Linked DNA regions of Nordella sp. HKS 07. The protein of the gene in region 1 interacts with the protein of each later gene in a pairwise test. Links are inferred from orthologs where the notes say so. Each region holds a gene or a part of one and is shown in the gene's direction. Other genes may lie near its edges. The genes, in order: G5V57_RS10485 and def.

The links.
Region 2: the proteins of G5V57_RS10485 (region 1) and def interact in binary tests that used the Escherichia coli proteins (3 or more experiments, as listed by UniProt). The link is inferred for Nordella sp. HKS 07 from one-to-one orthologs.

The regions. Positions count from the first base shown.
Region 1 is NZ_CP049258.1:2,237,456-2,240,605, reverse strand. The notes cover bases 93-2,924. They hold G5V57_RS10485 (aspartate-semialdehyde dehydrogenase), read left to right. Parts: upstream 93-905; coding sequence 906-1,943; downstream 1,944-2,924. Other genes in these bases: G5V57_RS10475 (threonine/serine dehydratase), read right to left, coding at 2,536-2,924; G5V57_RS10480 (hypothetical protein), read left to right, coding at 2,343-2,543; G5V57_RS10490 (TerC family protein), read right to left, coding at 93-472. In the rest of the region: more of G5V57_RS10490, read right to left, coding at 1-92; more of G5V57_RS10475, read right to left, coding at 2,925-3,150.
Region 2 is NZ_CP049258.1:4,545,438-4,548,579, reverse strand. What follows is about bases 253-3,076. They hold def (peptide deformylase), read left to right. Parts: upstream 253-1,315; coding sequence 1,316-1,837; downstream 1,838-3,076. Other genes in these bases: G5V57_RS21370 (copper chaperone PCu(A)C), read right to left, coding at 2,864-3,076; fmt (methionyl-tRNA formyltransferase), read left to right, coding at 1,857-2,768; G5V57_RS21385 (hypothetical protein), read left to right, coding at 914-1,207; G5V57_RS21395 (DNA polymerase III subunit gamma/tau), read right to left, coding at 253-623. In the rest of the region: more of G5V57_RS21395, read right to left, coding at 1-252; more of G5V57_RS21370, read right to left, coding at 3,077-3,142. UniProt on the Escherichia coli protein: Removes the formyl group from the N-terminal Met of newly synthesized proteins. Requires at least a dipeptide for an efficient rate of reaction. N-terminal L-methionine is a prerequisite for activity but the enzyme has broad specificity at other positions.

The DNA.
Region 1 (3,150 bases):
TCATCACGGGGAGGAAGGTGGTCATGCCGACCGCGGTGATGATGGAATCGAGCGCGAAGACGAAGTCGATCACCATGATGAGGGCGATGACGCCGAAGAAGCTTGCCGCATAGCCCTGCTTCGGGCCCTCCCCGCCGCCTTCCATCTCCTCATGGATCTCGGCGGTGCCCTTGTAGAGCAGGAACAGGCCGCCCAGGATCAGGATGATGTCGCGCCAGGAGAAGTCGAAACCGGCGGCCGAGAAGACCGGATAGGTGAGCTTGGTGATCCAGACGAGCAGCGCCAGCATGGCGATGCGCAGACCCAGCGCGCCCATGAGGCCGATCTTCTGCGCGATCGGCCGCTGATGCGGCGGCAGCCTCTGGGAGGCGATGGACAGAAACACCAGATTGTCAATGCCGAGCACGATCTCGAGGATGGTTAGCGTCAAAAGGCTCATCCAGCCTTCGACCGTGAAGAGCCATTCAAACATTGGGTCCCCTTTTGCCCTTTAAAACAACACAAAATCGCGCATGACCGTGGGTAAGGTTTTTACCCATCCGTCCCTGCGCGTACAATAGATTGAGCCGGATCAACCGTTTCCGACTCCGTTCAGGCGAGATAGGAAGCCCGGCGCCCGGCTTCAAGGCGGATTGACTTAAAGTCCCGATTTGTTAGAACCCGCCCCGAAACCTCGAACCACGGTCCCCGATGTCTTATTTTATCGACAGCATCGCCTGCCGCCCGCTTTCCGCGGATGCGCTTTGCCGTGGCCTGGGGATGCTCAAAACGACGAAAACGACGAAAACCGTTTGAGCCTTCTCCCCCGGTCTCGTCTCCCGCGGGGGAGATGGCCGGAAGCAGCGCGCCCCAGGCAGAACCGCCAAGGTTCACGGGAGAGGGCGAGGGATAAAGGATAAAATTCAATGGGTTACAAAGTTGCAGTGGTCGGCGCGACCGGAAATGTCGGCCGTGAAATGCTCAATATCCTGGAGGAACGCCAGTTCCCGGTGGACGAGGTCTTCGCACTGGCGTCGCGCCGTTCGCTCGGCACCGAGGTCTCCTTCGGCGACCGCGTCCTGAAATGCCAGGACCTCGAGACCTTCGATTTCCGCGGCATCGACTTCGTGCTGATGTCGGCGGGCTCGGCCGTCTCCAAGGAATGGTCGCCCAGGATCGGCGCCCTGGGCCCGATGGTCATCGATAATTCCTCCTGCTGGCGCTACGACGCGGAAGTGCCGCTCATCGTGCCGGAAGTGAACGCCCATGCGCTCGAGGAATATATGAGACGCAAGACGAGGCGGAACATCATCGCCAATCCGAACTGCTCGACGGCGCAGCTGGTGGTGGTGCTGAAGCCCCTGCATGATCTCGCCAAGATCAAGCGCGTGGTGGTCTCGACCTATCAGTCCGTGTCGGGTGCCGGCAAGGACGCCATGGACGAATTGTGGAACCAGACCAAGGGCGTGTTCGTCACCGATGCGCCGGAACCCAAGAAATTCACCAAGCAGATCGCCTTTAACGTCATCCCCCATATCGACGTCTTCATGGAAGACGGCTTCACCAAGGAAGAATGGAAGATGACGGCCGAGACGAAGAAGATCCTCGATCCGAAGATCAAGCTCACCGCAACTTGCGTGCGGGTGCCGGTCTTCGTCGGTCATTCGGAAGCGGTCAATATCGAGTTCGAGCGCCCGATCACGGCAGAGGAAGCGCGCGAGACGCTGCGCGAGGCGCCGGGCGTTCTGGTCGTCGACAAGCGCGAAGACGGCGGTTACGTCACGCCGGTCGAGTGTGTCGGCGATTTTGCCACTTTCGTGTCGCGCCTCCGCGAGGACGGTACGATCGAGAATGGCCTCAGCCTGTGGGTGGTCTCGGACAATCTGCGCAAGGGCGCCGCGCTCAACACGGTGCAGATCGCCGAAGCCCTGATCAATCGCGGCCTTCTGAAGAACGCCGCCTGACAAGATATGGGGTGGCCCGCATGGGTCACCCCATTCCCTGTGGCAGGATTGTCACGTTCTGTCAGTATAAAGAGCGAGTGCGCAAGAATCCCCCTGTCGGAGGCGCTCGACTCATGCTATCTAGCCCGTCCCTGAACACAACACATGGAGACCGTCATGATGACAGCACGTAAGGAGCGTCGTTTACCGTGATCTCCGGGCCCCCGGGCTCGGTCCCGGTCTGGCCTTTCCGCTTGTGTTCTCGAAATCCCAAAGCCTGAAGACCATTTGACCGGGACGTGACTCTCGTCTCATGCGCGTGACGCGCATGCGCGGGACCGTCACGCATCACGATTCTTTCCTTTCTACATTCATTTCTCAAACGCGCACGGAAATCCGTGTTTCGTGAAAGGAAAAGTCATGTCCGCTTATCAGAAATCGCTGCCGTGGTTCAGACGCCCGGCACGCAGTCTCATCGCCGCTCCGGCGGCCCGGCTCCTCGCCGGCCATAAGAGGGAACGGCGCGTCCCGCACGATCCGCGCGAGATCGAAAGATTCCGCATCGAATTGGAGCTGAAGCGCGCCAGCCTCGATCTCAGCTACCGCTTCAAGGTCATGTAATCATGACCTTGGAGAAGGTCAGGGGATCGGTATTGGATCCGCACAGGACGACGCAGACGCGTTCATCCTTGTGCGGCCGATATGCACCAGACAGAAGCGCAGCGAAGGCTGTGGCTCCACCCGGTTCGGTAACGATCCGCGCATGGTCCCACAGCCAACGCTGCGCCATCCTGATTTCCTCATCCATCACGAGCGCCATGCGCTCGATGTATTTTTGCGCCAGCGGGAACATCAATTCGCCGGCGAAGGACGCGCCAAGCGAATCGGCGGCGATCCCCGACGGCGTCACCGTCACGCGCTCGCCCTTGGCCAAGGACGCGTGAAGCGCGTTGCAGGTCTCGGGCTCGACGCCGACGATCCTGACATCGCCCCGATACCAGCCGGCAATGCCGCCGATCAGACCGCCGCCGCCCACCGCCACCAGTAGCGTATCGATCTCGGGCAGTTGCTCCTGAATCTCTCTGCCGAGCGTGCCCTGACCCAACAAGGTCGGCTCCGCATCATAGGCATGAACCGACAAAGCGCCGGTCTCGGCGATGAAGCGGGTACATTTCTCCAGCGCGTCATAATAAGTAGCACCGTCCTGGTCGATGATCGCGCCATAGCT
Region 2 (3,142 bases), 2.3 Mb from region 1 along the record:
ATGGTCACGGCTTCCGCCTTGGCCACCTTGCCGAAGAGCTGCATCAGCACCTCGGCATCCATGCGGCGCAAATCGAAGCGCTGGCAGCGCGACAGGATGGTGACCGGGACTTTGCGGATCTCGGTCGTGGCGAAGATGAACTTCACATGCGGCGGCGGTTCCTCCAGCGTCTTCAGCAACGCGTTGAAGGCGTTCTTCGACAGCATGTGGACTTCGTCGATGATATAGACCTTGTAACGCGCCTGGATCGGGGCATAGCGCACGCCCTCGATGATCTCGCGCACGTCGTCAACACCGGTATTGGAGGCGGCGTCCATCTCGATCACGTCGATATGGCGCGATTCGAGAATCGCCTCGCAATCGGGCGTCACCTCCGGCATGTCGACCGAAGGGCCGCCGGGATAGTTGAGGGCACGGGCGATGAGGCGCGCCGTGGTCGTCTTGCCGACGCCGCGCACGCCGGTCAGCATATAGGCCTGGGCGATACGGCCGGTGGCGAAGGCGTTGGAGAGAGTGCGCACGACCGCCTCCTGGCCGATCAGATCGGCGAAGGTCCGCGGTCGGTATTTACGGGCGAGAACGCGATAACCGTGGGCGCTCGCGCCGCTTGCTTCTTCGGTCACTGGCGAGCCTGCCGGTCTGTTCCAAGGGCGTATATGTCTCAAGCGCTACAGAAAGCGCCTGAGGCGGGAGGCTGGACGGGCAACCCGTACCAAACTCGTTAGGGCTGCTTCCTTCCGGACCTGACCCGGTTGGCGAGCGACACGTCCGCCGCCAACCTCCCGCCGCCTATATCGGGCCTGATCGAGCAAAAGGCAAGTCTGTCAGAATCTCCGTTGACTCCAGGTCATATGCCCCTGCTATCCTGGTGTCAGTGCGGCCGCGTAAAGAGCCAATCAACAGGAGAAAAGCCATGAAGCTCTCCCTTCTCGGAATTTTTGCCGCCGGAGCGGCAGCCATCCTGCTGCAGACCGGTGTAATAGCCCAGTCCTCCAAGGCGGTGGCGGCTGAAGGCTGCATCGTCACCGATGTGACGTTGCATGTGAAGCGCTGCCCGGCCGGCGTCACCTTTGCCAGCGGGGCGGCGGCGGCCAAGCCGACCGTCACACCGACGGCGGCCGAGCCCGAGGTCACGCCGACGGCGAGTGCGCCCGCCGGCTGCATCAAGACCGATGTCATGCTGCATGTGAAGCGCTGCCCGGCCTAAAGGTAGACCAGCTATATTTGAGAGCCCTTCCCGGCCCGCCGGGAAGGGTCTCGACGGGTCTGGAACCGGCGCATTGACCCCTCCGCGGCCATCGCCTATCTGAACGGCATGGCCAAGCGCGACCTTATCATTCTGCCCGATCCCCTGCTCCGGACCGTCTCGAAGCCGGTAAAGACCGTCGATACGGCGACGCGTAAGCTCATGGATGACATGCTGGAGACCATGTATGAGGCGCCCGGCATCGGCCTTGCGGCAGTCCAGATCGGCGTGCCCCAGCGCGTGGTGGTGATCGACGTCTCGAAGGAAGGCGAGGAGAGGCAGCCGCTGTTCCTGGTCAATCCCGAGATCAGCTGGTCGAGCGACGAAGAGTCGGACTATGAGGAAGGCTGCCTGTCCATCCCGGAGTTCTACGACATGGTGACGCGGCCCAAGGAGGTCACGGTGCGCTATCTCGACCGCCAGGGCGAGGCCAGGGAAATGCAGTGCGGCGGCGTGCTCGCCACCTGCGTGCAGCATGAGGTCGATCATCTGAACGGCGTTCTGTTCATAGACTACATCTCCAAGCTGAAGCGCGACCGGGTGGTAAGGAAGTTCGCCAAGGCGCAGAAGCTTGCGCGCAGCGGAGCCTGACCCTTTGCGGCTCGTCTTCATGGGCACGCCGGATTTCGCGGTGCCCACGCTCGCCGCCCTCCTCGAAGCCGGCCACGAAATCGTCGCGGTCTATTCGCAGCCGCCCCGCCCGGCCGGCCGCGGCATGACGGACCGCCTGACGCCGGTGCATCATTTCGCCCTCACACACGACCTCGAGGTTCATACCCCCTCAAGCCTGAAAAGCGAGGACGAGCAGAAGCGATTCCGCGCCCACGAGCCCGATGCGGCGATCGTCGTCGCCTACGGTCTGCTGCTGCCCAAGCCCATCCTGGAGGCGCCGCGCCTCGGTTGCTTCAACGTCCATGCCTCGCTCCTGCCGCGCTGGCGCGGCGCGGCACCCATCCAGCGCGCCATCATGGCGGGCGACGCGGAGACGGGCGTCACCATCATGCGCATGGCTGAAGGGCTCGACACCGGGCCCATGTGTCTCGCCGGCCGCGGCCCCATCACAGTCAGCGCGACTGCCGGCAGTCTGCATGACAGCCTCATGCATATGGGAGCCAGCCTGATGGTAAAGACGCTCGAAGAGCTCGAAGCCGGCAGGCTCGACTGCCGGCCGCAGCCTGACGAAGGCGTCACATACGCGAAGAAGATCGACAAGGCGGAAAGCGAGATCGATTTCTCAAAACCGGCCAGCCAGGTGCGCAACCACATCCACGGCCTGTCGCCCTTTCCCGGCGCCTGGTTCCTGCTCGATCAGGAAGGTCGGACCTTCCGCATCAAAGTGCATCTGTGCGAAGTAGTGGACGGTAACGGTCTACCCGGCGAGGTGATCGACGACAAGCTCACCATCGCCTGTGGCGAAGGCGCGATACGTCTTGTGAGTCTTCAGCGCGAAGGCAAGAGCGCCATGGGAATCCAGGAATTCCTGCGTGGCCTTTCGGTGCCCAAGGGCGCGATGGTCGGGTAGACCGGGCGTTCCAACGGCTGCAGCGCTCGATCGCTTAAGTTTGCGCGTCGGGCTATCCGAAAATCGCCTCGCACTTTTCGGTCCGATGCTCTTGGTTATTCCGGTCCGTCGGCGGCCACACCACCCACGGGAACGTCTACAAGGATCGTGCCGGCTTTCTCGAAGGTGAGCGTCAGGGTGAGGCGCTCTCCCTTCTTCAGCGGGGCTTTCAGGCCCGTTAGCATCACATGCGTCTTCCTGGGGCCGAGCGCGACGGTTTCCTTGGGCGCGATGGTGATCGCTTCCAGATGGCGCATGCTCACCACACCATTCTCTTCCACATTCTCATGCAGCATCGCCATCTGCGCAGCGTCGGTCTGAACCGCGGTGAGCTT